Linked DNA regions of Noviherbaspirillum saxi. The protein of the gene in region 1 binds, or shares a complex with, the protein of each later gene. Links are inferred from orthologs where the notes say so. Each region holds a gene or a part of one and is shown on either strand. Other genes may lie near its edges.

Region 1 (15,040 bases):
GGCGGGTGTGGATTTGCATCGCATTCTCCTGAGTGGAAGCCACATGAAACAAGCGGGCTGCCCTTCCCGGAGAACGGGACTGGTGGCTGGCTGATACTGGGGGCGGCCAATAGTGGCCGCGTACTGCTTCGCGCAAAATTTCATGCGCGAACACCATGAAATGTATACTACATCTAAATGAGAATCATTCGCAACTATTTTATTATGTAAATGGCACTGCCCTCGCATACGGCTTACTGCCATTACTCGAAATAATGATTTCGAACCATAAAAGCTGACATCACCGTGTCGGAATCGGCAACGTTATATCCCGGCCACTATTTTCGTGCGGACTTCGTCGAAACTCCTGCAAACGCTCGAGATACATAGGCCTGCGTGAAAAACCTCTTGTCACCACTATTCAAATAAGCAATAATTTAAATAATAATGATTCTCATTTATAGCTAGCGTTCGTCATCGAACGCCATTTAAAAGCACTCGCCGACCCGCCCGATCTCGCGCCGGTATTGCGCGTCACTTGCCAGCAATTTTCGGAACAATGGGCAACCGTCGTTGAACAGGCGATGCATCAGCCGGAAAAACGCCGACTCTTTTCGCGACTTATCGCAATGACTTAACCGATTTTTTACTTGTACTCGACAGCCAGCCAAGGTCTTTTTTGACGCATTAGCCAGCCAGCGAATTTATATATTTAGGGAGCATGATGGCATTCAAAAAGACCCAACTGGCAGTGCTGGTCGCGCTGGCTGTTCAACAATTATCCAGCACTGCGTTCGCACAAACGGCAATACAATCCGACGTGGTACTGCCTGGTGTCAAGGTGACAAGCACGCGCGAACTGCTGCCAACTTACAATGCACCGACCGCCACCAGCGCAACCAAAATCGAAGCGCCGCTGCGCGATATTCCGCAAACAGTCAATGTCGTGCCACAGCAACTGCTACGCGACCAGGGCGCCCGTTCCCTGGAAAGTGTGCTGAAAGCCGTGCCGGGCGTCGGTCTGTCGCACGGCGACGGCCAGCGTGACCAAGTTACGATCCGTGGCTTCACTGCCATCTCCGATCAATTCATCGATGGCTTGCGCGACGATGCATTGTATTTCCGCGACCTGTCCAATATCGAGCAAGTTGAAGTGCTCAAGGGGCCGGCATCGGTGCTATATGGACGCGGATCGTCGGGCGGCCTGATCAACCGGATTACCAAGAAGCCGGGCATTGACAAGAGCGAAGTGACGGCGCAGATCGGCAGTTGGAACCAGAGGCGCGCCGAGCTGGATTTGGCCCGCAACTATAGCGAAAGCGGCGTGGCATTCCGCGTGACCGGAGCGGTAGAACGTGCCGACAGCTACCGGAGCCAGCAGTTCCTGGATCGCGAAGCGTTCTCACCGTCCCTGTCGTTCAAACTCGGTTCGGACACCAGCCTGCTGCTGCAGGCAGAATACCTGTCCGACCGCCGCGTCACCGACTTCGGCATTCCGGCATACCGCGGGCGGCCTGTCGATGTCCCGGCAAGCACCTACTACGGCGCGGCCAATGCGCGCGATGCGGACTACTCGCAAGCGGACATGACAGCACTCGGTTTTACGCTCAACCATCGCTTCAACGATCAGCTGTCGGTACGCAATGCGTTCCGTCACTATGACTACAAGCTGGACCGCAACAATACCCTCGTTGGTGCAGTGAACGAAACGGCGCTGACTGCATCGTTGAATCGCACTAACCTGCGGCGTGAAGAGGATGGTTATTTCAACCAGACCGAACTGACGCAAAAAACCAGCCTGGCCGGGATGACGCATCAGATCCTGTATGGCTTGGAATTTGGCAAGCAGAACAAGGATCAGGTCAACCGCTCGCAATCCGGTATCAGGACTGTTTCCCTGTTCAACCCGGTACTCCCGGTGCTGCCTTTGACTGTGACTGCTGCACCGTCCACTGACAACCTGGGCATCATGACGACCAGCAGCATCTACGTGCAGGATCTCGTCGCACTGTCGCAGCAATGGAAGGCGCTTGCGGGTGTACGGTACGATCGATTTGAACAAGAGACCAGAGAGCGAAGGATCGGGCAAGCCAATCTGGCGCGCACGGATACCGCATGGAGTCCGCGCGTCGGCGTGGTGTATCAGCCGGCGCCGGATCAGTCTTATTACGCGTCCTACAGCAAGTCATTCCAGCCCTCGGCGGAAAACTTTGCGCTGGCAGCGAACAACGCGCAAATCGCACCGGAAGAAACCACGAATCAGGAAATTGGTGCGAAATTTGACTTTCTGGACGGCCAAGCGTCCGCGACCGCATCGCTGTTCCGGCTTGAGCGCACCAACATCAAGGCAACCGACCCGACAACCAACCGGCTGATTCCGATCGGCGTTCAACGCACCGACGGGCTGGAACTGACGTTCACCGGTGAGTTGCCGCATGGCTGGCAGATCTGGTCGGGCTACTCCTATCTCGACACTCGTGTCACGTCGTCGCCCGCCGTAGACAACAGTGACAACGTGACAAAAGGCGTGCCGGTGCAAGGCAAGCGTGCGACGCTTACACCGAAGCATAGCGCCAACCTGTGGCTCACGAAGTTCCTGGGCAACGGATACCGTGCAGGCGCAGGTGTGAACTATGTCGCCGACCGCTTCGCCAATCCCGGCAATACCGTCACCCTGCCTGGCTTTACCACCGTGGACGCCATGGTGGGCTATCGGGTAGCTGGACTGGATTTGCAGTTGAACGTCAATAACCTGTTCGACCGCAAGTACATCGTGTCCGGACATGGCACCGTGCCCAATCTGAACCTGCCGGGCGCACCGCGCTCCGTGCAATTAACGGCACGCTACGCGTTCTGATGTGCATCGACGGTTCTTCTTTTGAACGAAGAAGAACCGTCTCGAAGCCTCAATAGGAAAATCATGACTATTCTTCTCAAGACTTTCATCCACACCGCCTGCTGTGCAGCGCTTATCGCAAGCGGCACGGCACAAGCCCATTATCTTTGGATCGAATCCGGCGACTCCGGCGCCAGACTGTATTACGGCGAACCCGATGCTCTGCTGAAGGAAAAGAGTCCCGGCAAGCTCGACAACATCAAGTCGCCCAAAGCGTTCGTACAGGACACCCCAAGCGGCAAACCTGGCGCAGTCACGATCAGCCGCGCCGCCGAATATTTCGCCATTGCGAACAACAAAGGGACACCGGCCATTCTGGCCGTCGAAGAATCGCTGGAAGTACGCGATTTGACTAAGCATGGGCTCGGGTTCGCCAAGTCCAATTATTATGCGCGTTACGGCCAAGCCGCGACGGACAGCAGCGCATCACCGCTAGTACTGGATATCCATGGAAGTGGGCCGAACAAGCTTGCCGTGGTATATCGCGGCCAACCGCTCAAAGATGCCAAACTTGAAGTCATTGCACCCAACACTTGGATGCAGGAACACAAAACCGATGCGCAAGGCGCCGTCCACATCAACACACCGTGGCGTGGTCAGTATGTCGTTCACGTGCTGCATATCGATCAGGCACCCGGCGAATTCTCCGGGAAAAAATACGATTCACTGCGCAACCATTTGACTTACACCTTTACCAAGGCAGACGGCAGCGATCCCGGCCCTGCGGTACCGCCCAAACACGAAATGGATTAAGTCATGCATGCCCACACCCTTTTCCGCACTTCAGGCGATACGTCTGCCGGGGAGCAAGCCGCGCGCGCGCCATCCGAGAGCCAAAAACGCAATCGAAGCCGTCGCGCGGTCTTCCTGACATGGCTGCGCAAGACGCATCTCTATGTCGGCTTGTGGGGCGCGGCACTGGGCCTGCTGTTCGGCATCACCGGCATCCTGCTGAATCACCGGGCAATCATGAAAATCCCGGTTGAAAAAACCGTCCAGAAAACCGCGCAGTTGCCACTGCCGGAAGGCGCATTCAGAACGCCGGAAGAGATGTCGGCATGGCTGCAAAAGGAATTGCGATTTACGGCGGTGTCGCCGCCTCAAGTGAAAACACAGCCGGCCAAAACCATCGTGTGGGCCGATCGGGACGTGTTGCAGCCCGAGCGCTGGAGCGTCAATCTGACGCGGCCGGAGGGCGGTGTCAACGCCGAGTATTTTGTTGGCAACCGCTTCGTCAAGCTGGATCATATCGATGCCACGCTGATTGGCACCCTGATCCGTCTGCATATGTCGGTCGGCGTCAGCGCGTTCTGGGTATTGTTGTCCGACACCATCGCCGGCAGCCTGATCCTGCTGTCGATCACTGGCTTGCTGCTGTGGACGCAGCTGCACACAGTGCGCACCATCGCGGTATTGACCAGCGTCGGCGCACTGCTCGGCGGGCTCTGGTTTCTGTGGTCGATATGAAAAATTCGGCCGCCCCTGCAATCACATGCAAGGCGGCCGCCATGGGATTCTCCTCGACGCCGGATATCCCCTTATTCATCGAATCTTTTTGAATGCACTATATGAAGCCAAGGCTACTAGTATTTTTTCGGACGATGGCGTTGCTTCTTCCTCTGATTTCCTTCACCGCTCCTGCATCGTCCATGGAGAAGGTGACCGAGGAGAAGGCAAAGCAAATCTGGCAAATGCTGGATTACCTCGCAGTCGATTATGCTGGCGCTGTAAAGGACGGCAAGATAGCGAACGATGCGGAATATGCCGAGATGCAAGAGTTTTCCCAAAACGCCGAGCAGCAGATTCGAGAATTGCCGAACACCACAGCGACGGCACAACTGATACAAGAAGCAGCCAGACTGCGGAAAATCATTGCGGATAAGGCCGCGCCCGTATTGGTGGCCGAGCATGCCAGAAACCTGGCAAGTACTTTACTTGCTGCCTATCCGGTACCCGTAGCACCCGGCAAAATGCCTGAGCTTCAGCATGGCGCCCGTCTTTATCAAGCCCAATGCGCCGCCTGTCACGGCCAGGCAGGCCACGCCGACGGACCACTGGCAGCCAAGCTGGAGCCGCCGCCCATTGCGTTTGCAGACCATGATCGTGCAAAAGAACGCAGCATTTTTTCGCTTTATCAGACCACGACACGCGGTGTCGAAGGAACAGCCATGGCCAGCTTCGGCACGCTATCCGAAGACGATCGCTGGGCTGTCGCTTTTTTCGCGTCCACCCTGGCCTATAGCGACAGCGACCGGCAGCTTGGCGCCAAGCTCTGGTCTTCGGACAAGTCGCTTCATGCGGTTATAGCGGAGTTAGGCATATTGACTCAAACGGCCGAAGCATCACTAACCAAGCGTTTAGGGCCGGAGAACGCACGTGCGGTCTTGGCTTATCTGCGCAGCCATCCCGAAATATTGAACGCGTCAAAGGCAGATGGCCTCGCGCTGTCCAAGTCGAAGCTGCGGGAAAGTCTTTTGATGTTAGAGAAAGGCGACAAAGCCGACGCATCCAGACTTGCCATTTCGGCCTATCTCGACGGCTTTGAGCCGGTAGAACCGGCGTTGGCCGCTAAAAACAAAGTGCTGTTTGAGGAAATCGAAAAGACAATGGGCACTTATCGTGCCGCGCTCTCGGAAGCTCAGTTGGAAACGGCACGCAGCACCGAAAAACATCTGCAGGCACTGTTAACGGATGCGCAGGCCACGCTTGGCGCAGCCGATAGCGCGGATCCCCTGGCGACGTTTATTGGCGCCTTGACGATTCTCTTGAGGGAAGGCCTGGAGGCGCTACTGATCGTGGTCGCAATGATCGCGTTCCTCAGGAGGGCGGAACGCAGCGATGTCCTGCCCTATGTCCATGCAGGTTGGGTAAGCGCACTTGCAGCGGGGGGCTTGACCTGGGCCGTCGCCACCTATTTGATCGATCTCAGCGGTGCGAGCCGGGAAATGACCGAAGGTTTTTCCGCCATCTTTGCAGCAGTGATGTTACTGACCGTGGGAATCTGGATGCATCAAAAAAGCTTGGCCGGTCGCTGGCAAGCCTACGTCAAGGAAAAATTGTCGCACGCGCTCAACAAGCGCTCTGCCACCGTGTTGTTTGTGCTGTCCTTCGTCACGGTATACCGGGAAGTATTTGAAACGGTCCTGTTCTATGCGGCGTTATGGAACGATGGCAACGGCCTGTATCTGCTGGGCGGTCTGACAGCCGGCGTCGTGATTCTTTCAGTCATTGCTGCCATATTGCTGCGGACAACGGCCCGTCTGCCTATCAGTCAGTTTTTCGCTGTGAGTTCCGCATTGGTTGCCGTGCTGGCGATCGTATTGATCGGCAAAGGTGTGGCGGCATTGCAGGAAGCCGGGATGCTGGATGTGACGCCAATTTCGGTCCCCCGCATTGATTTGTTAGGGATCTATCCGTCGCAACAAACGTTGATAGCGCAAGCTATCGTTCTATTTGTCGTGATTATCAGTTTTGGGTTCAACTTGCGCCCTCCAAAGAAGAAAAATATTTAAATTACTCAATTTTTGACGAGTCGCTTCGGCTGCAAGAATACTTGCGCTGACCAGACAAACAATCGCATCCGCTGCATGGAGGAAATGCACTACGCGCTGCTGTGCTTGACCAACTTAGTGAAGTCGCGCAACTCGGTTTCCAATCCAGAGCAGGTGACGTCTGGACAAATACAGGCTAGACTGAAGGACGCAGGATTTGAAGCCGCCTTAACAAAATAACCGGCTAATTTTATTGCCATGAATCCTATTCGTGAATCGGTTCTAACCTGCCCGCACTGTGGTTTTGCGAAGCCGGAAATCATGCCGACCGACGCCTGCCAGTTCTATTACGAATGCGAGAACTGCAAAGCAGTCCTGCGTCCGAAAGCTGGCGACTGCTGTGTGTACTGCTCCTATGGCTCAGTAAAATGTCCGCCTATTCAAGAGCAGAAGGGATGCTGTTCCTGAAGCTGGCCTTGAATTCCACCAATATGTTAGCTCGGCCTACTTGTAGAACTAGCGGACCACTTTTAATCCAGTGCCCCTTGCTCGCGCAGCCACTGAGCGAGCTTTTGCAAAGCAGCTCGGTCGATTGAAATTCCGCTGGAGGCAATTAAGGCATTTCCCTCGATGCCCTCATGGAATTCGAAATCAACGGAAAATCCGCTTTCTGGATGCAAAGTTACAACCAATCGTTCGGTGCCAGCTTCCATCGTATTTTCAATAATGGCTTGGCCTGTTTCGGATTCGTGAAATGTCGATGCCATGTCATATCTCCTAGTAGTTAACTGAGTCATTCCTGTCAGTCCGCGGTACGACCATGCATGGGAAGAAACGGTTACTTGGCAACCTAACTTCGGTGGTCCGGAGAAACACTATCGACCATCGGAAGACCATGCGGGTCGAATACGCGAGTTTCCGCCCCAAAGTGCTGCAGAATCCCCACTGCTTCGAGCGTAAGAAAGCGACTATAGGACTTCTCCGCAGCGAGCCGTAAAGCAACAGAATTCGCGGGGGATGTGCCGATACTGTGGCAGCATTCAGCTTGTCAACGGTCGGCACATCAAGGTGCGGCAAACTGACATTCGGTAGACTTGACAAGTTGTCAGCCATTTTCCTTGACCCTCCGTCCTTCAGCGTCAATGACGACTTCTCCGTCTTCCTTGGCAAAAGGACCTTTCTGCGGCAGCGGAAGGATGTCCAATACCAATTCAGACGGACGGCACAGCCGGACACCCGTAGGAGTCACTACAAAAGGCCTGTTGATGAGAATTGGATAGGCCAGCATCGCGTCAAGCAACTCGTCATCGCTTAATGCCTGATTGTCGAGCCCGAGTTCAACATAGGGAGTGCCCTTTCCCCGGATTGCCTCTCGCACAGTAAGCCCGGCTTTTTCAATCATGTCCTTGAGCTCTTCCCTAGACGGCGGAGTTTTCAAATACTCAATCACTTGAGGTTTAACTCCTGTATTGCAAATCAAAGCCAGGGTATTACGGGAGGTCCCGCAGCTCGGGTTGTGGTAAATCTTGATTTCCATAGGGAGATATCTCTTTTTCGGACGCGAAAAGCCATTTAAATATGACGACTGCTGCTGCGGCACCTAGCAGCTGGGCAATGATGAATCCGGGAGCATCGACTGGACGAATACCAGCAAACGTATCTGATGCCGCTCTAGCCAAAGTTACAGCGGGGTTGGCGAAAGATGTCGATGACGTAAACCAGTAAGCGGCGGTGATATAGGCTGCGACGGCAAATGGCGTACTGGTAGGCCTTGTCCTGGAGCAGCTGATGATGACTGCCAATAGGCCAAAGCTCGCTATGAACTCACTCCACCACTGTGAAGGCCCAGTACGAATATGCTGGGACGCGAAAAATAGCGGCTCCTGAAACATACCGTGGGCAGCAGCAACACCGGCAAATGCTCCGGCCACTTGTGCCGCGATATACATCAGAGCTTGGCGGGAAGTTAACTGGCCGAACCAGACGTCGCAAAGCGTCACCGCTGGATTAAAGTGCGCACCGGAGATGGGTCCAAAGGTGAGAATGAGGGCCACTAGACCCGCACCTGTTGCAATTGTATTGGCCAGTAGCGCAATCGCGACGTTATCGCCGGCCAGCCGGTCCCCCATAATACCGGAGCCGATTACGACGGCTAGCAGGAATGCCGTGCCGAGAAACTCGCCGGCCAATCGTCGAGACATATTCATACCGGGGTGTCACCAATTTTCTTAATTTCGCTTTGAATTGTATGCCTCTCGAGTGTTTTTATTGGCAGGCTAACGAAGGTATTCATCCTCGCCATAATCTGCTTGAAAATCTTCTCGAACGCTACCCGCTTTTGCTCGTCGGTTCCTTCGACTGCGGCTGGGTCTTCAAAGCCCCAATGCGCCGTCGCTGGATGTCCGGGCCAAATTGGGCAAACTTCGCCGGCCGCGTTATCGCACACCGTAACGATAAAATCCATATGTGGAGCATCTGGAGCCGCGAACTCGTCCCAGCTCTTGCTGCGCAGGTTGTCGACCGGGTAACCAGTCTTCTTTACCTGTTCAACTGCGAACGGGTTCACTTTGCCACCCGGTTTGCTGCCGGCGCTAAAACCTTTGAAACGTCCATGACCCATGGTCGTTACGAGGGCTTCAGCCATGATGGAGCGTGCAGAGTTTCCCGTGCAAAGGAACAGCACGTTATAAGTCTTTTCAGTCATGTTTGTCTTTGATTGCTAGATTAAGGTCCTGCGCATGCACACCGCTTGCGCAGGACACAAGGTGGAAAATTCAGTAGTGCCTTGAAGTGTTGCCGGCGCCTCTGACCTTGCAGTCACTTCGTAGCCTCGACGCGCAAAAAAGTCGGTCGCCGTGGTCGTGAGCAGGTACAGCGTCCTGACGCCAGTAGTGCGAGCATGGTTTTCCATTGCTTCGGCGAGTTGTGTGCCCAGACCTGTCCATCGGCTTTCCGGACGAACGACGAGCGAGCGCAACAATCCATTGTCTTCATACCGCTCAAGGCCCACCGCACCAAGGACTGACTGGCCGCCGGCTGCTATAAGAAATTCGTTCAGACGATTGGTGTCGACGTCCTGATATGGCAAACCACTGTCCTTAAGCAGTGCAAGGACAGCGGGCAGGTCGTCAGGTGTTGCCAATCGAAGCGGTGTCATGGCTCAGCAGCAGGCGCCAGAAGTGGCTTTTTGCTCCTTCGGTACACAGCAAGGTGATTGAGCGCTGGTTTTTGCCAAGGGAATACAGCATGCATCAGGGCCAGCGGCTTTTTGATCTGTGGCAGGCTTGTTCGACTCGCCAAAGACCGGAATGGTATCGAGCGTATGGTAGGTTTCCCAAGCAATTCCAGACGGGTCATTGACCCAGTATTTATCTGACTTGGCATAGCAGCAGGCTACGCCTTCTTCCTTCTCGACACCAGGTTGTAATGCGTTCAGGCGATCCTGCATTTCGCTCAACTCAGTCGCCGATTCGACTTGTATCCCAAGGTGGTTCAAGCCAGTCTGCGCTCCGCGCTGGGATATCGCGAAGTTGACACGGGGATCGTCCAGCATCCACTTCGCATAGTCGGTTTTTACGACCGTGGGCTCGTTGGCGAACATGCCGGAGTAGAACTTGATGCTGTCAGCGAGATTATCGACCGATACATGGACATGCAGGCGTTTCATGAGCAGGCTCCTTCTTCAGAACAGTTGGAGACACGGACGGGAGAACAGACATTTCCGCCGCAGCAGTTTTCAGTCAAGAATCCAATCAGGCCATTCATGGTCGGAAAATTGGCCGAGTAAATAAGGGAGCGACCGGCCTTGGTTTGCGTTACCAGTTCGGCGTGAGTCAGTTCCTTTAAATGAAAGGACAACGAGGAAGGCGGGATCTCAAGTTGCTCCGCAATCCTGGTGGCAGCCAAGCCCTCCGGGCCGACCTGTACCAACAGCCGAAAGACGGCGAGACGGGAGTCCTGTGCCAGCGCAGCAAGCGCCGTTACTACAGCTTTATTGTCCATTGTTCGACTATTCTCGAAATAACATTGATTCGATAATAGTCGAAATATAGTATAAATACAAACGGTGATGCAGATATTTTTCAGTTGGCGATTCTTACTAGGCCCTGGATGACATGAAATCCTTCTGCCGCGCAGACTTCTAGGGGGGAAATACCCTGCTGAAGGCCACTATTCCTGCGCGACTTTCTGAAAGGGTGGCGTTATTCTTCTTGTGTCCGTGGTGTTTTCCGGTGTTGAAAAGCGAATTCCCTTTACGCAACAGAAGTCTCGCAATCTTGTTCCCCCGAATGTGAAATCCGGGGACAGATCCGCTGATATTACTTTCCGTAAAGCCGAAATCGCTACTGCGGAAAAGTAAGCTTACTATCAGAACGTGTGGCGAATGCCGAAATTGAACGCTTTGTCGCCCGTACCGGTATCGGAGCCATTGCCGACCGTATAGAAATTTGCCGTGCCTGCGGCAGCATCATTGTCAATGCGTGCATAGGATGCGTAAAGGTCTGTGCGCTTGGACAGCGGATAAGTGACACCGATTGCCATCTGATTTGCATCTCGGTTAAGGGCACTGCGAGCATCTTTTCGAATGTAAGATGCCATCACACTGGAGACGCCGAAGGGCACAGTGACACCAACGAGGACATCTCGTGAGTCGGTCCGCGGAATTGCGCGGCCGTTGATGGTTATCAGTCCCTTGTTGCTTTGTACACCGAGGTGGAATTTTGCCACGCCGAAGTTGTACACGCCGCCTAGCAGGATGCTACGTCCGTCGTCTGGTGCTACTCCGGCAGCCGGTACGTTATTCGCGCGATGATATGCCAGTCGTATACTCAGTGGCCCACTGCTATAGCCCACGGACGCACCAACGTTGCGGCCAGCACTGCTATCGCCGGCCACCTCGCCGAAACCGTACGCAATGTCTGCGGTGAACGGTCCGGTAGCGGGCATTGCGTACTTGACCGTGTTGTTCATACGAATTCCGCCCTCGGACAGAATGTTGTTTGCACTGCCTGCCATGCTAAACCCCAGGAATGGGTCAACGGCGTTTACAGCCATGAATAGCGGTGTGTATTGACGTCCAAACGTCAAGGTGCCGGCGCCGGTGGACAGGCCGACATGGGCTTGGCGACCAAATAGCAGACCTCCCTGCCCCATTGCGCCAGTATCGATATTCGTTCCCGTCTCAAGGACAAATTGCGCAGCCATGCCGCCGCCCAAATCTTCGCGACCGCGAAAACCTATCCGGGATCCGCTTGCAATACCGCTTCCGAGCTTGGTCACACTCCCGGCAACTCCGCCGCTCTCGCGCACGATCCCGGCGTCCACAATGCCGTAAATAGCTACATTGGTTTGGGCCCAGGCCGCGCTGGCCATTGCACTTGCCCCAAGCATGATGCAAAGCGTCTTCTTCATGTAAATCTCCTTGATTGGTTGAGCATTTTCTATTGCCAGCCTTTTCATGCAAATCGCTCTGCATTTGGCCGTTTTTCAGTGGCTAGCGGTGTACTTTTCACTGATGCCATGGATAGTGGAACGCCACACTTTGGCTGAAGCGGCGCATGTTTTACCGGCATAAAAACATACGCAAAGACGATTTAATTAACACCACCTCAATTAATATATCCATCTATTGATAGGGGGTCAATTTATTTCGAAAGGATTATTTTTAGGCACGTGGACTACGTCATGCAGTGCGACTTGGGTCGGAGCCCAACAGGAACTATGCCTGCTAAATTCATTGTGCAAGTTCCGGGCTCAAGCGGCGCGGGGTAGAGGTTTACTCCCCCGTTTCTGCACCGATGAACAGGATGAGTTGTCTGTCCTCCCCAACCGGCTTAACAATTCCCTAGCAATAAGTGCAGGATGGCCTTGTACCGGCGGTAATGATGTCATCCTAGCAAAGGCGCCATGTGTAGTGCCATCTTCGCTCTATATGGATTGCGTATTACAGCGGAATCGCGCTTTGGCCGAGTTTTCTCGGAAGTTCACCATGATTCCATTTGATGCCGGAGAAGACTGATAGTATATTAATACTCAATCAATTAATGCAGCGACGGTGTGTCGGACGTTGAATTGCTCATTTGCGTCAAAAGAAGTAGTCCTATTTGGTGCGTTTGTGAGAGGGATCAGGCACATCCGGCATTGGTAGCTCACCACGACGAAAAGTTGAAAATTATGGCAAAACAGGCCACCGTGCAGACCGTAGAAGAATCCCCACGACCCAGGGGCCGCCCGCGCAAAACCGATTCGGCCATTGGCTCCGAGGCCGAACTGACGAAAAGTGCAATTATCGACAAGGCAATCGCACTTGCCAGACAAATGCCTCTGTCCGATATTTCAATGGTTCAACTTGCGCGGGAGTTCGATGTTGCACCAGGTTTAATACATTACTATATCGGCAACCGAGACAACCTGATCTCTGGGGTGTTGAATTACTACTATGGTGATCGGGTTCGCCGACTACCTGCGTTGACCGGCCATTGGCGAAATGACGTCGAGAAAATGGCTAATGTATTGTTAGCGCATGCAACGGACCATCCCGGCATCGCCCAATATATCGCGTCGCATAATCGCTTTCGCTTGTTCCAGCAGGTCGGGGGAAATGAAACAGATTATGGTGTCGTGTATTTCGACTATGTGGCACAGGCGTTCCTTCAGGGGGGCTTCAAACCAAAACAGGTAGCGCTTGCATTCCACCTCCTGATGCAGTTCCTCGTTGCATCGAGCACAGCGCAAGCGTCTCGCCAGCTTCCAGCCGACCATAAAGAATTCATCAAAGCGAAGTTTGAAGAGCTCGATTCCGCCAAGTATCCCGCGGCAAAAAAGGTTGGCGTACCGTTTTCGTCCCTCGATTCCAAGCAAGCTTTCGAAGCTGGACTTAAGCTTTTGCTCGACGGATTTGCACAGTGGTTAAAGTAACTGCCTTACAGACTCGCTAAAGAATGTCTTTAAAAGCTTAAGACGATAACGAAAAAACGCCCGCTACGAATGCATCACGGGCGAACTTCAATCCCTTGGAGATACGGATTGAAGGAGACAAACTGAGATCGTTCAGAATTATCCGTCTATTCAGACAAGCCTATTCATGCCGTTGCAGACTCCAGAGAATCCGACGCACCATCGATGGATGCGTTGCGGTATTTCCCTAGCGAGAGAAGCGCCAATCCTGCGATCGCAAGCATCCACGGAAACGCCAGCAACACGGTATCGTAAGATTTCTGCAGGTCGAAAAGCTTGCCAACGACCACCGGACCGATAACTCCCCCCAATGCGTACCCCGCGAATGCGATTCCATAAAATGTGCCAAACGAACGCATACCGAAATACGACTTTACCAAGTAGGAAATCAGGTCGCCTTCGGCGCCAATCGTCAAGCCCACCATTGCGGCAGCCATGAGCAGGATCGGGTAGCTGGTCGATGTCTTAATCATAATGAGTCCGCATGCCCCGATAAGGAAAAAAGCCGCCGCGACGTACGATCCGCGGATGCGGTCGAGCAGAATGCCGGTGAGGAGACGACCGGTAATGAGACCGATGCCGACGAGCGATGCGGCTTTTGCCCCGTCCTCAGGAGTAAAGCCTTTGTCTCCGAACATGGCAGGAAAGTGGGGATTCAACGACAGCGTTGCAGCAGAGGCAATCGCAAACGCTACAAACATCGTCCATAACTTCCATGAGCGCAGACCGTCTGCCAGCGACATACCCTCAACCGGCGCCAATGGACGGGTCGCCTTCTTTGAACCGGTATTCGGTGCTCGCTCACGGAGGAAGAAAAAGGCGACGAGCGCGACAACAATGGAACAGATTCCCAGTGCAACATACGCAGTGCGCCAGCCATAAGATGAAATCAACACCTGCGCAAGAGAAGGCATGACGACAGTACCAGCCCCGAGGCCGCACATCGCGATAGCCAACGCCAAGCCAAGGCGCTTATCAAACCACTGCGGGAGTATCGCAAGATAGCCCAACACCGACGTGCCCGCACCAAAGATACCAACGAGCAACGACAGTCCAACCCACATGGCTTTATCGCCGGTCTGAAGCGACATCGCTGCCGTACACATCCCAAAAATAATCGCTGACACGAGAATTACCCTGCGCGCACCGAAGCGATCCATTAACAATCCGACCAATGGGCTTATCAACGCGATGCCTAGCATTGAACTCGAATAGGAAAGCGCGACCTCGGATCGCCCCCAGTGAAACTCGGCCGCCAAGGGTTGCATGAAGATGCCAGATGTAGCATTGAAAATCGGCGGATATCCGGCAAACATGCCTAGCGCGGCGCCGAATACAATCGCCGCATAGACCGAGTTACTAGTGGTTGGTGTGGTGCTCATTGTCTCTCGTTTTCTCTATGGTTTAGCACGTATTTGTCGATATCCCGCCGTACTGTCAGATCAGCGGTCTGATCGCATGTGAAACATATCGGGAAGGTGGCAGCACAAACAACGTCACCCTCGATAAATGGGCTCAGAAGGTGGACTGCATACGTTGTTTATTGCAATCAGAATGCGCGGCATGCGCCGCGCCCGTGTGCCCGTTATTCCGGCTTGATGTTTGCCTTCTTGAGCACATCAGACCAGAGTACCTTTTCTTTCTTGATGAAAGCATGCGCGTCGGCAACGCTGCCAATTTGTGGATAAGTGCCGAATTCCCGGAAACGAGCCACGAC
Region 2 (15,093 bases), on another replicon or contig:
CACATCGGTCAGGCGCAAGCCATTGGATTCGCTGCCGATGATGGCTTCCTGCCAGGCGGCGATGTTGCCGTTGGCCGTCATGCGGACTGGCACCTTGGCCTGTGTCGGCTTGACTGTGGTGACTGTCAATGCCGGCTTGGGTGCGGATGGTTTTTTATCTTCAGCGGCGGCGCCCGGCCTGCCGGCGAAAAGCGCAATCCCGACTGCGGCCAGCACGGCGGCGACGATCAGGCCAATGGTCAGCGGCTTGAATTGAATACGTTTCATGTGATGTTTTTGCTCATCGTCATCGGAAATTTCAGGGTTGCGCAATGGCGTTCCAGCCGCCGCCGGCCGCGCGGTACAGGGCGATCCATGCCGCGATGCGTTCACGCTGAAGCGAGACCACGGCGAGTTCCGCGGCAAGGCGGGTGCGGCGCGATTCTTCCAGTTCGACCAGGCTGGCCAGACCGCCACCATACAGCGCCTCGGTAGCCGCAAATGAACGACGGTAGCCTTCGGCCGCAATGCGGGCATCGTCGCTGCGGGAACTGGTGCTCTGAAGACTGACCAGTGCTTGTTCGACTTCGCGCACCGCTTGCCGCACTTGCGCGCGATAACGGACGACCGCATCGTCGTATCGGGCCCGTGCCGCCTCTGCAATGGCGATGCGCCGGCCACCGTCGAACACCGGCACCGACAGCGCAAGCGGTCCGATCGACCAGGTCGTCAAATCCACTTCCGCGCCGCCGGTTCGGAACCGGGTCGCGCCCAGCGAGCCGCTCAGGGTCAGCCGCGGATAGCGCTGCGCCTGTGCACTGCCGAGATCGGCGCTGGCGGCGGCGACTTCGCGTTCCGTATTGAATATGTCCGGACGCTGGGCCAGCACGTTGGCTGGCAGGCGGTCTACCGAAAGCATAAAGCTCTGGGGTAGAACGGCCGACATTGCGCCGAGCCGCTGGCGCAGGGGCGTTTCGGATATTGCTGTGAGGGCGACCAGCGCCTTGACATCCAGCTCGCACTGCGCCTGTTGCTGGGTCGCGCGGCTATTCGCATCCGCCGCGCTGGCACGTGCAAGCGCGGCATTGGCCGGCGACTGAAAGCCGGCTTCGGCACTCAGCTTGGCAAGACGTGCAGTTTCGGCGCGCGAACCGGCATCGGAGCGGGCGATGGCCAGCAGCAGTTCACAGCTGCGCAAGCTGTAGTATTGGCTGGCGAGTTCGGCGGCAACGGAAACACGGGCTTCATGCCAACCTGCTTCCGCGCCTGCCAGACGTTCTTCGGCTGCTGTGCGTCCGGCGCGGTTGCCGCCGAACAAATCGATTTCCCATGCTGTTTGCATGCCTGCCTGTAGTGCACTTCCGGTGGGTGTAGGAGGCTGCGAACGCGCCCGGGTGGCGCTCAGCGATGCATCGGCCGTCGGCAGCAGGGCAGCGGCCGCAGCCACGCGATTGGCGCGCGCCTGCGCAATGCGGGCGCTTGCCGCGGAAACCGTTGGGCTGGCTTCCTGCGCAGCGGCAATCAGCTCGGTCAATAATGGGTCGTTGTGCTGGTTCCACCACTCCGCCAGCTTGTGCGGGTTGCCGTCATGCGGCAAGGGCGCATGCCATTGCGCCGGCGGGTTTGCATCGACCTTGGTCGGCACCGGTTGTATTGCGCAGGCCGTCAGCAAGGGTGTCAGGCAGGCAAGGGCAATGGCTTGAAATATATTCATGCGCTTTTCTTGAGAAGACTGCATGCATGGTGGCAGACAAAATAGCGGCCGCTGCCGGCGGGGGCGGCCTTGCCATTCATCATCGAAAAAGGCGAGTTGATGAAACTTCGCCATGGTATAGGCAAAGATTGTCGGTGACCATGGTCTTCATGCCGTCTGAGGTCGGCTATTCCGCTGGACAGTCCTCAGATACCAGAGCAGCCCGGCGGCGACCAGCGCCAGACTGGCGCTATTTCCCAGCCAGAAGCCAGCTGCACCATGCAGTGCGGGCGGGCTGATGCCGAACGGATCAAGACCGAGCACGTAGCCGCCGCCCAGCCCTATGCCCCATAACGCCACTGCATAAATCAGGGTGGGCACCACCGCGACCTTATAGGCTCGCAGCACGAATGCGGCGGTGACCTGTACCGAGTCGAACAACTGATAAAAGGCGATGAAGAAAAACAGCGGCAGTGCCGCAGCCACCACTGCCGGGTCAGGTGTGTAGGCTTGCACGATCAGACCGCGCAATAGCCAGACCATGCATCCTATGCTTACCGCCAGAATGGCAGCCAGCCGTATGCCGGACACCCCTACGCGGCGCGCGGTTTCCGGTTGGCCTGCACCGATCGCCTGGGCCACCAGTGTGCCGGTCGCATTGGCAATGGCTAGCGGCAGCATATAAAGGACGGTCGCAAAATTTGCCGTAATCTGGTGCCCGGCCAGAGAGGTGGCGCCCAGCCGGGCGATGAACAAGGCCATGAACGTAAAGGCAGTGACTTCGATCAGATAGCTCAGGCCCATCGGGATCCCGAGCCGCAGCAGCCCACGCTGCGCTTTCCAGCTTGGCCTGATAAAGCCGGTACCGAACAAGCCGTAGGCGCGATAAGCCGGGTTGGTATGCAAGATGACGACGCTGGCTATAAAGATCGTCCATGCAATGAGCGTAGTCGCGAGTGCGCATCCTGGGCCTCCCATTGCCGGTATGCCAAATCCGCCGAAAATGAACAGGGCATTCGCGGGAATTTTCAAGGCCAGACCGGCCACCTGCAGTCCCATGACCATCTTGGGCCGGCCGATTGCCGTGTTGAGCGATGCATATAAACGGAAGCCCATGGTGGCTGGCAGTGCCAGTGCCAGCGTGCGCAGGTATAGCGTCGCCTTGTCATTGAGTTCGGGCGAGGCATGTGCGAGCGATAGCAGCGGCGTAGGAAAAAGCAGGGCCATACAACCCGCAATGGTCAGAAACAGCCCCAGCCATGCACCCTGTTTCATTTCCACGCCGATGTCTCTGAACCGGCCGGCGCCGAACAGCTGGCCGATGACAGGAGAAATCGCCGCCAGCACGCCATTGAGTCCGACAAAAATGCTGACGTAAATGGAGGCACCCAGCGCCAGGGCAGCCAGATCGGTTGCCGAAAAGCGCGACGTCATCGCGGTATCGATGACGCCATTGGCGATCACCGCCAGTTGGCCGACGAGTATCGGCCATGCCAGCGCTGCGATCCGGGTCGTGTTGTTGCGCGTTTCTTTCAATTCAGCCGTTCATAAAGGCGAAAACGTTCATCCTTGTCGGACGGACGGCGACCTTCCCACAGCAGGCGCCACTGGTTGCCGGAATGCCGGATAAGTTTGGCGGCATCGCCACTGCGTCTGTTGTCCTGCAGAAGCAAAAACCTGCATGTGTCGTTATCAGAGCGTGAGAACGGTACCTCGCCGAAATACACAAACGAAGTACGCTGCGCTGGGCCGACATTGGTATCGATGCAATAATCCCCGGCCGGCAGGCGCTGTGCAAGCTGATAGGCCACACCAGCATAACTCTTGCCGTAATTAATCCAGGGCAGCCACAACGTCATCAGCAGCAGCCAGCACAGGATGACGCCGCCCGACGACAGCACGACTGCACGCCACAGCACGGATGGACGCCGCGATAACCGCCAGCGTACCAGCATGACCCATCCTATGCTGGCTCCCACCGCGACGATGAATGCGAGCAGGTTGAACTCCGGCTTGAATCCGGGCGCCAGCTTGAAGGCGTTCTTTGCAAGCTGCGCCGGCCAGCCGGTCTGCTTGGCGATCCAGCCGAGCCAGATGAACCCGGCACAAGTGGTCAGAGTCATGACCGAAAACCAGTCGACCGCATTGATCGCGCCGCGCTTCATGGTCGGCAGGCCGAAGGCGGCAAGAATTGCCAGCGGCGGCAGCATCGGCAGCAATACGCCTTCCTCCGAACGGGTATGGAACAGCGCCAGCAGCGCGCACGCGACAAAGAAGGTCAGCGGCAGGGTGATGTGCGGCGCCTGGTATTGACGCCGCCAGGCATATACCGCCCAGCCCGCGAATGGCCAGGCAGGCCATGCAAACCAGATGCCATTCTTGAAGAAGTTGCGCAGCGTGGTGTAGGAAGGCAATCCCAGCTGCCGGTAATTCCACAGCATCCATGCGTCATAAGGGGAACTGTCGAATGGACGCATGATGTTATTCGCGATAATCCACGGACTGGCAACCGCGATCGCAATCGGAAAGGATACCGCCGCCAGTCGCAACACGACGGCGCGCTCGCGAAACGATGCCAGGATCAGTAAGCCTAGCCACAGGGCAAGCGGCACGACCCAGCCGCGCGACAGGATCAGCAGACCGAGACTCAGGCCGAGCAGCGCAGCGGCGCGCAGGGAACGGGTATCGAACAGTAAGGTCGCGGCATACAGGCAAAGGGCGACCATCGATACCTGCAGCGCTTCGGTACTCGTACTATGGCTGTGCAGCAAGAGCCCCAGGCAGCCGAGAAAAATCAGCAGTGCGCCGTCGGCAAGCGTGCGGCCATAATCGCTGGGTTCGGGCTGTCCGCCAAAGGCCAGCTTCAGCGGCTGCGCTTCCGGCCGCCGTCCAAGCAGATACGTGGTGTACCAGACCGCGGACGACCCGAGCAAGAAGAATGCTGCCGGAGCGATGCGCGCGGCGCGTGCATCGCCCACCAGCCAGCCGAACAGCTTGATACAGACCGCACCTATCCAATAAGCAAGAGGCCCTTTTTCAGCCGCCGGCAAACCGACGATGTTCGGCCACAACCAGTCCTGGAGCGAACCATGCGCCATGGTCCACATGATGCCGAAGCCGACCGCATCGTCGGTTTTCCATGGATCGCGCCCGAGCAAGCCCGGAAGAATATACAGCAGGCACAGCGCGAACAAGGCCCAGCGGGGAAGCGCATTGGTAGCCGAGGCTGGGAGACGGACAGGCTTCATGATGGAAACGGGATTGTTCTTTATGCACCGGCCGTGGAATGTTGCCCGTATGAATAACACGCAAACGGGTTATTGGCAGGAAGCTGTTATTGAGTTCGGCGTCATTGTGCCGGAAAAGCCACACCCATGCTGCCTGAAAAACAAAAAAGGCAGCCAAAGCTGCCTTTTTGGGAGTCACGGAAGTACAGGGAATCAGCCTGCTGCTTGTGTCTTCGAACCGCGAGTGCCGAACTTCTGGCGGAATTTTTCCACGCGGCCGGCGGTGTCGACGATCTTGTGCTTGCCGGTGTAGAACGGGTGCGAGCTCGCTGTTACTTCGAGCTTGACGAGCGGGTATTCCTTGCCGTCAACGCTGATTTTTTCTTTGGTCTGGATAGTCGAACGGATGATGAATTTCTCGTCGTTGGACATGTCTTGGAATACGACTTCGCGATATTCCGGGTGTGCGCCTTCTTTCATGCTTTTCCTCTGATTAGTTTGGTAGCCAATCGGCACTTCGTCGGTCGTCCTGCTTCTTGACCCGATTGCCGGTCACTTGCCGGGGGGTGAAAACCGGCGATTATACAATGGAAGAAGGGCGACGCGATACGGTCTCCTATCTCTTGCCATACGATTCTAGCAATGAAGGCTTGTCAGTATTTCAATGACTTTGTCCAATTGCTGTTGAATATTGTTTTGCTGAGCAAATAAAAAGGGCGCCTGCAAAACGCCCTTGTCCCAGCATTCAGGAATGATACGGATCAGTTGCCGCCGCGTCGCATCATGTCGAAGAATTCCAGGTTATTCTTTGTCGACTTCATTTTGTCGAGGATGAATTCCATCGCCTCGATTTCATCCATGCCATACAGCAGCTTGCGCAAGACCCAGATCTTTTGCAACTGGTCTGGCTTGATCAGCAATTCTTCGCGGCGCGTGCCCGACTTGTTCAGATTGATGGATGGATAGACACGCTTTTCGGCCAAGCGTCGCTCAAGGTGGACTTCCATATTGCCTGTGCCCTTGAATTCTTCATAGATCACGTCGTCCATGCGGCTGCCGGTTTCGATCAGCGCGGTGGCGATGATGGTCAGCGATCCGCCTTCTTCGACATTACGTGCTGCGCCGAAGAAACGCTTCGGGCGCTGCAGCGCGTTGGCGTCGACACCACCGGTCAAGACCTTGCCGGAGGCTGGAATGACGGTGTTATAGGCGCGCGCAAGGCGGGTGATCGAATCCAGCAGGATGACCACGTCACGTTTCATTTCAACCAGGCGCTTGGCTTTTTCGAGCACCATTTCAGCGACTTGCACGTGGCGGGTAGCCGGTTCGTCGAAGGTCGACGCCACCACTTCACCGCGTACCGAACGCTGCATCTCGGTCACTTCTTCCGGACGTTCGTCGATCAGCAGCACGATCAGGACGGTGTCGGGATGGTTGGTCGTGATCGCATGCGCAATATGCTGCAGCATCACTGACTTACCCGATTTTGGCGATGCCACCAGCAAGCCGCGCTGGCCGCGTCCGATCGGCGCAATCATGTCGATGATGCGCCCGGTAATATTTTCCTCGCCGCGCATCTCGCGCTCCAGGTGCAGGAGCTTGTTCGGATGCAGCGGGGTCAGGTTTTCAAACAGGATGCGGTGCTTGGACGCTTCCGGCGGTTCGCCATTGACCTTGTCCACCTTCACCAATGCAAAATATCGTTCGCCGTCTTTCGGCGTGCGCACTTCGCCTTCGATCGAGTCGCCGGTGTGCAGGTTGAAACGGCGAATCTGGGACGGCGAAATATAAATGTCGTCGGTCGATGCCATATAGCTGGCATCGGGAGAGCGCAGGAAGCCGAAGCCGTCAGGCAATACTTCGAGGGCGCCATCGCCGAAAATCTGTTCGCCAGCCTTGGCGCGTTTCTTCAGAATGGCAAACATCAATTCCTGTTTGCGCAAACGTGCGGCGTTGTCGATTTCCAGGCCAATGGCCATGTCCAGCAGAGCCGAGACGTGGAGCGCCTTGAGTTCAGATAAATGCATAGTGGGTGTCCCGGGATGGGAAATAAAAGGTGGGGGAGGGAACTGCGAGGAGGGTTAAGCTAATTTATTAAATCAAAACAGTGCAAAAAACAGCGGCGGTGCAAATGCACCGCCGCGGCGATCTTAAATGTTGCTATCGATGAACGAAGTCAGTTGACCCTTTGCCATGGCGCCGACCTTCTGCGCTGCCGGCACGCCGTTCTTGAACAGGATCAGGGTAGGGATGCCGCGAATGCCGAATTTGGCAGGCACCGCTTGATTGGCATCCACGTCCATCTTCGCGATCTGCAGCTTGCCGTCGTATTCCTTGGCAACTTCTTCGAGGATGGGAGCGATCATTTTGCAAGGGCCGCACCATTCGGCCCAAAAATCGACCAGTACCGGCTTGTCGGACTTGAGTACGTCCGAATCGAAGGATGCATCCGTAATGTATTTGATGTTTTCGCTCATGGTTTCCTCGAAAGAGGTTCAAAGGTGTAAATCAGCGCCTGCAACTGACTGTTCTTGCTCGATCCCGTTGACTACTATGTCCGGAATTGCAATAAGCAAGTGGAGACGTCATTGCGCGATTTCAAGACCTTTGAAGGGTCTGCAAGACGTAGTGCGGCGGGGAGTTGGTAAATCATAACCGATTTTCATGAAAAGTGTAGCCGGCGCCTCAATTTTTGCCTTGGCTCACATAAAATGTAGAGCCTGTTATGAACTATCGCAGGGGTCGCGCAGCCCCGGGAACCAGTCGCATGCAAGGCGCAGCGACGCGTCGTAGCGGTGCTACGGCAAGGAGTTGCAACGCCGCAGGCGGCTGGTTCCCGGGGCTGCCCGCAGGGTTCCTCCCAAAAGGGTGCCCCGCGGTGTCGCAGGCCGCTTGCAGTGCTCGCACTGCGGCGCGTCCTGCTCCTAGCGGATGCATCCCTTTTGGGAGGAACCCGACCCCTGGGATAGTTCATAACAGGCTCTAGAGGCGACAGCGGATACATCGTCCTTACCTTCGCCACCCTTCGATATTTTTGAGACCCGATGCTGCCTACGCCCCTACTCATTCCTCCTTCGGCCGACTTCTGGCCGGTGCTTGCGCGGACATTGCTCAGGCAATGGAGGGAGTCGGGGTCGGACAGCGATGCCGGCGACTTCTCCAGTGTCCGGGTGCTGGTACCCAACTTCGTTCATGCGCAGTTGTTGAAGAACGCCCTGGCGAACGAATTGAAGCGCACCTTTATTCCGCCACGGATCACCACGCTGCAGGCATGGCTGAAGATGCTGCCGCCTGACCCGACGGAGCATGTCGTCAGCTCGAGTACCGAGCGAATGATGGCGTTGTATGCGGAGTTGCGTCAGCACGGATGGCTGAAAAAACTGTTTGCCGCACGGCGCAATGTCGATCTGCTGCCGCTGGCGCAAACCCTGATGACGCTGTTCGATGAATTGAGCGAGGCCTTGCTGCCCGCAATGCATCTTGAACCGGAGGCGGCGGAAGACAAATGGCAGGCGGCGCTCGAACACTTGCCATTGCCGGTACGAACCATATTGTCCGACGAGTCGCAGCTCGTATGGTCGCTCTGGAAGAGCCAGCTCGGAAGCAGCGATCCAACCGCCGCCTGTCTGGTACGCATGATGCGCCTGGCTGCCGAAGCCGACGCGCCGCTGGTATGGATCAGTCACGCGCCGGCCGATGCATTGCATGAGGCCTTCCTGAATGCCTATGCTGAATACCAGCCGGTTCTGCGCGTGATGCCCGACTGGCATAAGCACAGTGTTGCAGCGGCCTATGCGGCGGCATGGCCGGAATTGCCGGAACAGGCCCGGCATGAGAACGGCTCGCTTTTCGATACCGACGTTGCAGACATTGCGGCACCGTCCGGCGTCTCACTGCAGGCATGCGGCAGTCTCGAAGACGAAGCGCAGCGCGCCGCGAATACGATCATCAACTGGCTGCAGGCGGGCAAGACCTGCGTTGCCATCATTGCCCAGGACCGCGTGGTGGCCCGGCGCATGCGCGCGCTGCTTGAGCGGGCGGCGATCTATGTGTCCGACGAGACGGGATGGAAGCTGTCGACAACGCGCGCGGCAGCGTCCATCGCGGCGCTGCTCGATGTGGTCAGCACCCGCGCTGAAACCATTGCCTTGCTCGACTTGCTCAAGTCGCCATGCGTGTTTGCCGATATGCCGGACAAGGCCGATCGGGTCATGGAAATCGAACATGCGCTGCGCCGCTTCAATATTCTTGGCGGCTGGGATGCGGTACTGGGTGTACTGGACGACTCCCCGGCGGCGCGGCAACTTGTAGAAGTCATTTTCGAACAGGCGCGCACCTTCGCCGGCAGGAAGACGCTCAGTGAATGGGGTGCAGTCACCGATGACGCGCTGCGGGCGCTGGGCATGCGAGATGCACTGCAAAACGATGGTGCCGGCATACAGGTTGTGAAGCTGCTCGACATGCTGATCCATGATTGCGGCGGCATGCTGCATGCGTTTTCATTCGCCGAATGGCGCGCCTTCCTTAGCCTGCAACTGGAGTCGACGCCATTCGTGCCGGAAGTGTTCGACCGCCGCGTGGTCATGTTGCAGCTCAACGGCGCGCAGCTGCGCCGCTTCGATGCAGTCATCATGGTGGGCGCGGATGCCGACCATTTGCCTTCGCAATTGAATGACGTACTGTTCTTCGCCAATGCGGTGCGCCGCGAGCTCGGATTGGCGACCAGGGAGATGCGGCAACGCATGCAACTGCGCGATTTCGCCGAACTGCTCAGCGTCAATCCGGAAGTCGTACTGTCCTATCAGTCGTACCGTAATGGCGAACCGAACGCCGTCAGCAGCTGGATCGAACGCCTGCAGTTGACGCTTGAGCGGGCGGGCGCCGGCATGCTGCCGGTACATCGTGCCGATATGGCACTGCGTTCGTTGACGACTGCGCTGCCCCACATGCCGTCTCCGGCCGCGCCGCATTTGTTGCCGCGCAAATTGTCGGCCAGCGCGTACAACAGTCTCGTGGCCTGTCCCTATCAATTCTTTGCGACTCGCATGCTGGGGCTGGCCGGTCTCGACGAATTGTCGGACATGCCGGAAAAGCGCGACTATGGCGACTGGCTGCATGCGATTCTCAAGACCTATCACGAATCGATCCGGGATCACAAGGTCGCGCCGGCGGCACGCGAAGGATTGCTGCGCGAGATTTCGCAAAAGGTTTTCGACGAGGCGCTCGCGCGCAGCGCCGCCGCACTCGGGTACTACGCGCGCTGGCAAAAGGTGATCCCGGCCTATCTCGACTGGGCCAATGAGCGCGAGGAAAAAGGCTGGCGTTTCGCATTCGGAGAGCAGCCGTTTGAAAAGACCCTGAACTGGGATGGCGGCCAGATCACCTTGCGCGGATGCATCGACCGCATCGACGAGCATGAGGATGGGTCGCGCGCAATCCTGGATTACAAAACGCGCAGCCTGCAAGCCTTGCGCGACAAGGTCAAGGAGGCCGAGGATCACCAGCTCGCCTTTTATGGCGTGCTGTCGGATCTGCCGGTGTCGGCCGGGCATTTCGTCGCGCTCGAAGTCACGAAAGACAAGACCGGCGACGCGGAGGCAAAAAATTTCATTGAATGGCAGGCGATGCTGGAACAGCAGATTGTGAAAAACGTGCGCGCCATCGCTTCCGGCGCCCCACTGAAGGCCAGTGGCATTGAGCGCGTCTGCGTGTACTGTGAAGTGCGCGGGCTGTGCCGAAAGGGAGCCTGGTGATGAAACAAGCTGCATCGTCGCCGCGCGCCTATGAAGCCAATGGCGAGGCGGTCGGCACCGCGTCATTTACAAGCATGGCCTGCGATCCCATGCGTTCCGTCGTGGTCGAGGCGTGCGCCGGCAGCGGCAAGACCTGGTTGTTGGTTGCGCGCATGCTGCGGCTGCTGCTGGCCGGCGCCGAGCCTGCAGAGCTGCTCGCCATCACCTTCACCCGCAAGGCCGCGCAGGAAATGCGCGAACGTCTGATGCAATTGCTGCACGACCTCGCTTTGCATCCGGCGGATGCCGTGTCGGTATTGCTGCTGGAACGCGGCGTTTCCGAACACGACCTGCCGCGCCTGCTGCCCATGGCGCGCGGTCTGTACGAGCGCGTCCTTGCCAGCCCGCACAGTCTGTCGATCGATACCTTCCATAGCTGGTTCGCAAGGCTGGTACAGATCGCGCCATTGTCTTCCGGCGTGCCGCACGGTTACACACTGACTGAATCGACGGGCGAACTGATGCGCAGCGCCTACAGTCGATTCATGCAGGCGCTGACCGACGAAGAAAACGAGCATATCAAGTCGGCATTGATGCAGTTGTACCAGATGGTCGGCGACTGGAATGCAAGACGCCTGCTGGATGCATTTGTCGACAAACGTGCCGAATGGTGGGCCTCTACGCAGCAATCGGAGGAAGCGCCGATCGAGTGGCTGCGCGACCTATGCGGCGGAGACGGCATCAGCGATGCGCGCCTGAGCGTGTGGGAAGACGACAAGCTTCGTGCACGACTGCTGAATGTTTCCTGGCTACTGGGGCAGGGCGCCAAACGCAACCAGGAACGCGCGGTGGCCATTGAAAGCGCGCTCACGGCCGGCGCCTCCATCGAAGGCTTTGAACAATTGCTCATGCAGTTCTGCGACGACAAGGGCAATCCGCGCGGAAATGACCATCGGCGCGGCAAGCTGCTGACGGCCCTGGAAGCGCATATCGGTCCGGATGGCTGCAATGTGTTCGAAGAAGAATTCGCGGCGCTGGCCGAGACCTTTCTGCAATTGCAGCGGCGTAGCTGCGAACGGCAGGTACTGGCATTGAACGAGGCACTCTTCATCGTCGGTCCGGCGTATCTGGAACACTATCAGGCCGCCAAGGCGGAACAGCGGGTATTCGACTTTAGCGATCTCGAGTGGCAGGCCTATCGCCTGCTGACCGACAATGATCACGCCGCCTATCTGCAGAGCCGCCTCGATGCGCGTTACCGGCATATCCTGCTCGATGAATTCCAGGATACCAACCCGCTGCAATGGAGTATCGTGCAGGCATGGTTGAACGCCTATGGCGACGATGAGCAAAAACCGAGCGTCTTCGTGGTGGGCGATCCCAAGCAATCGATCTACCGCTTTCGGCGCGCCGAACCGCGTGTCTTTACCGCCGCGCGCGACATGCTGGCAACGCAAGGCGCCAGCGTGCTGCGCACCAATCAGACCCGCCGCAATGCGGCGGTCATCGTCGATGTGCTGAACACCGGCTTTATCGGCAACCCGATCTATGCGCCGCAGACCACGCTCGGCGCGGAAGGCGGCACGGTCTGGCGCTTGCCGCTCATTCGCAACGAAGCGGAAGCGCCGGTCGCGGCCGGCGGCTTCACCTTGCGCGATCCCTTGACCGAGGCCCGCGAAGAGGAAGAAGACGCCCGTCGCGTCGATGAGGGAAGCGCGGTCGCACGCGCCATTCAGGCTGCCATGGCTGAACTTGCCGCGTCGCAGGAACGTCCGGCGAAATGGTCTGACGTGATGTTGCTGGTGAAGAAGCGCAGCTACCTGAGCGCGTATGAAAGCGCCTTGCGCGCCGCCGGTATTCCCTTCGTATCCGACAAGCGCGGAGGCTTGCTTGAATCGCTGGAAGTGGCCGATCTGATCGCGCTGCTGAGTTTCCTGATCACGCCGGGCGACAACCGTGCGATTGCCCACGTACTCAAGTCGCCGATTTTCAGCGCGTCGGACGATGACCTGATCGTACTGGCACAGCGACCTGAACCCACATGGTGGAGAAGATTGCTGGCTGCCGCGCCGACCGCGTCACAGGCCTTGCAACGCGCGGTCCTGCTGCTGGAACAATGGCTGGCCGCGGCGCCACGCCTGCCTGTGCATGACTTGCTGGACCTGATTGCGCACCAGGGCGAACTGATCGCACGCTATGCGCAGGCGGCACCGCCCATCGTGCGCGCGCAAGTACTCGGCAACATCGATGCCTTCATCGAACTTGCATTGAATCTGGACGCCGGCCGCTATCCCAGCCTGCCGAAATTTATCGAAGCGGTACGGTTGCTGCGCCGGGGCGCGGAAAACGAAGCGCCCGACGAGGCCTCGGTCGACAGCGCGGTCGACGCAGTGCGTATTCTGACCATCCATAGCGCAAAGGGACTCGAAGCACCGATCGTTGTGCTGGTGGATGCCAACCATAGCGAACCGGCGCGCGACGATGCCGGTATTCTGTGCGACTGGCCTCAGCATGCGAATGCGCCGACGCACTTTTCCTGTTTCGGACGCAAGGCCGAACGCGGCGCCGCGCGCGATCCATTGTTCGCAGCCGAAGAAACTTTCAAACAGCAGGAAGACTGGAACCTGTTATATGTCGCGGCGACGCGCGCAAAGCAGATTCTGATCGTCAGCGGTGTCGCCGGAACTAGAGGCGCCCTGGATGACGGCTGTTATGAAGGCAGCTGGTACCACCGCCTGCAGGCGGTACCCGAGGTGGTGCCGGAGGTCACGGGTTCCGTGCGTGCACAGGCCGCATCGATGGAAACGGAATTCCTGCTTGCGCTCTTCGAGCCGCCGACGCTTCCCGGCGCATCGCGTCCTCCGCAGCAGTTCAGCAATCAAGCGATCGAGGAGGGGCTTGCGCTGCATGCCTTGCTGGAGCGGATGACGAGCGGACGCGACTGGCCACTGAGTCTGCCGGATACCCGCCAGCTTGCCCGCTGGCTGCGCTGCACCCCGGCGATCGCCGCAATCGTCCGCGACCAGGCCAAATGCATACTCTCGCATCCGGCGCTCGAACGGTTCTTCAATCCCGCGCATTTCCATGCCGCGTACAACGAACTGGAAATCATCACTTCTGACCAAGTCATGCGCTTCGACCGCGCGGTAATCAGCAGTGATGAAGTGTGGATCCTCGACTACAAACGCGACTTGCTGGATGCCGAACGCGCGGGATACCAGGGCCAGCTGGAGCGGTACCGAAGGGCGGCGGAAGAGGTTTTTCCCGGCAAGGTGCTCAGGGCGGCATTGATTACCGCCGATGGGCAGTTATGGGATATCGAGGAATTGTAGTCCCTGGCTACTGGAATAAAATTCAGCCGTCGCGCCGTAGTCGCTGGCGCAGCGTTGCGCCGATGTCATCAAGCGGAAGAATAAGGTCAGCAGCGTCGAGGTCCGCCGCGGCGCGTGGCATGCCATACACCGCGCTGCTCGCCATACACCGCGCTGCTCGCCTCCCGAATTTAAGGTAGGAGCATAATTTTGCCGTACCCGTTCCGCAAGCATAACCTTGCCTGCCCGGCAAACTTATTGTTCCAGCGACAGATAGGGCAGAAAGGAGAAGCCGCCATGGTGGAGCGGAGGAGGATCGAACTCCCGACCTTCGCATTGCGAACGCGACGCTCTCCCAGCTGAGCTACCGCCCCATCGATTCGATTGTAGGACGAGGCCGGCAGGGCGGCAAGACAGGCTGCCGCTGTCTTTAAAGAGACGACCCAAGTATTTGAATCTATTGACGGAAATTCCTTTGCCCCACTATAGTGGCAACATGATTGCCGAATTTCATCAACTATCCGACAAAATCACCCAGCTGGCCGAACTGGCGAAATCGCTGCGGCGTGAAAATGCCGACCTGCGTGCCAACCTGGCGTCGACGGCGGCCGAGAATGCCGATTTGTCCAGGCGTATCGAGGAAGCGTACCAGCGCGTCTCTGCGTTGCTGGAAAAGATTCCTGCGTCGGATGAAGCGAACGAGGAGCCTGCATGATCCAGCTTGACGTCACCATCATGGGCCAGCCCTACAAGCTCGCCTGCAAGGAAGGCGAGGAAGATGCGCTGAAGCAGGCGGTCGACTACCTGGACCGGAAAATGTGCGCGATCCGCGACGCCGGCAAGATCAAGGGGACTGACCGGATTGCGGTCATGGCTGCGCTGGGCATTTCGGCGGAATTGTTGTCGACGAAGTCATCCGAGGGGCCATTCGCCGGGATGACGCTGGCCGACGTGACGCAGAAAATTGCCGCGATGCATACAGTTCTCGATACTGCGCTGGCGCCTCAAGAGAACCTGTTTTAGTTCAATGGAAATATCGTCAAAATTTACTGCAAAGTCTTTGACATGCCGCTCGATTGCGGTACACTAAAACCTCCTGCCGTGTTCGCGATTGCCATATATTCCTTGAACCATTTATGTGCATCGGTTGC

Evidence for each region.
Region 2: the proteins of D3871_RS19010 (region 1) and trxA are in contact, whole or in part, in an NMR structure (PDB 2IPA), measured with the Bacillus subtilis proteins. The link is inferred for Noviherbaspirillum saxi from one-to-one orthologs.

What each region holds. Positions count from the first base shown.
Region 1 is NZ_QYUO01000002.1:684,823-699,862, reverse strand. The notes cover bases 7,321-10,037. They hold D3871_RS19010 (arsenate reductase ArsC), read right to left. Parts: upstream 9,071-10,037; coding sequence 8,570-9,070; downstream 7,321-8,569. Other genes in these bases: D3871_RS18995 (ArsR/SmtB family transcription factor), read right to left, coding at 10,030-10,037; D3871_RS19000 (ArsI/CadI family heavy metal resistance metalloenzyme), read right to left, coding at 9,527-10,033; arsN2 (arsenic resistance N-acetyltransferase ArsN2), read right to left, coding at 9,086-9,523; D3871_RS19015 (aquaporin), read right to left, coding at 7,857-8,573; arsC (arsenate reductase (glutaredoxin)), read right to left, coding at 7,472-7,903. Also shown: D3871_RS19055 (TonB-dependent receptor), read left to right, coding at 704-2,836; D3871_RS19050 (DUF4198 domain-containing protein), read left to right, coding at 2,900-3,628; D3871_RS19045 (PepSY-associated TM helix domain-containing protein), read left to right, coding at 3,632-4,342; D3871_RS19040 (FTR1 family protein), read left to right, coding at 4,477-6,387; D3871_RS30950 (GDCCVxC domain-containing (seleno)protein), read left to right, coding at 6,625-6,834; D3871_RS19030 (hypothetical protein), read right to left, coding at 6,897-7,133; more of D3871_RS18995, read right to left, coding at 10,038-10,368; D3871_RS18990 (porin), read right to left, coding at 10,735-11,778; D3871_RS18985 (TetR/AcrR family transcriptional regulator), read left to right, coding at 12,541-13,284; D3871_RS18980 (MFS transporter), read right to left, coding at 13,449-14,705; D3871_RS18975 (Bug family tripartite tricarboxylate transporter substrate binding protein), read right to left, coding at 14,909-15,040. UniProt on the Bacillus subtilis protein: Catalyzes the reduction of arsenate [As(V)] to arsenite [As(III)]. In vitro, can dephosphorylate para-nitrophenyl phosphate (pNPP).
Region 2 is NZ_QYUO01000001.1:1,060,480-1,075,572, forward strand. The notes cover bases 5,714-8,483. They hold trxA (thioredoxin TrxA), read right to left. Parts: upstream 7,377-8,483; coding sequence 7,050-7,376; downstream 5,714-7,049. Other genes in these bases: rho (transcription termination factor Rho), read right to left, coding at 5,714-6,926; D3871_RS05145 (PD-(D/E)XK nuclease family protein), read left to right, coding at 7,944-8,483. Also shown: D3871_RS05110 (efflux RND transporter periplasmic adaptor subunit), read right to left, coding at 1-267; D3871_RS05115 (efflux transporter outer membrane subunit), read right to left, coding at 299-1,693; D3871_RS05120 (MATE family efflux transporter), read right to left, coding at 1,841-3,208; D3871_RS05125 (ArnT family glycosyltransferase), read right to left, coding at 3,205-4,920; D3871_RS05130 (type B 50S ribosomal protein L31), read right to left, coding at 5,113-5,379; more of rho, read right to left, coding at 5,661-5,713; more of D3871_RS05145, read left to right, coding at 8,484-10,652; D3871_RS05150 (UvrD-helicase domain-containing protein), read left to right, coding at 10,652-13,963; D3871_RS05155 (hypothetical protein), read right to left, coding at 13,986-14,108; D3871_RS05165 (DUF904 domain-containing protein), read left to right, coding at 14,418-14,657; D3871_RS05170 (cell division protein ZapA), read left to right, coding at 14,654-14,965. UniProt on the Bacillus subtilis protein: Participates in various redox reactions through the reversible oxidation of its active center dithiol to a disulfide and catalyzes dithiol-disulfide exchange reactions.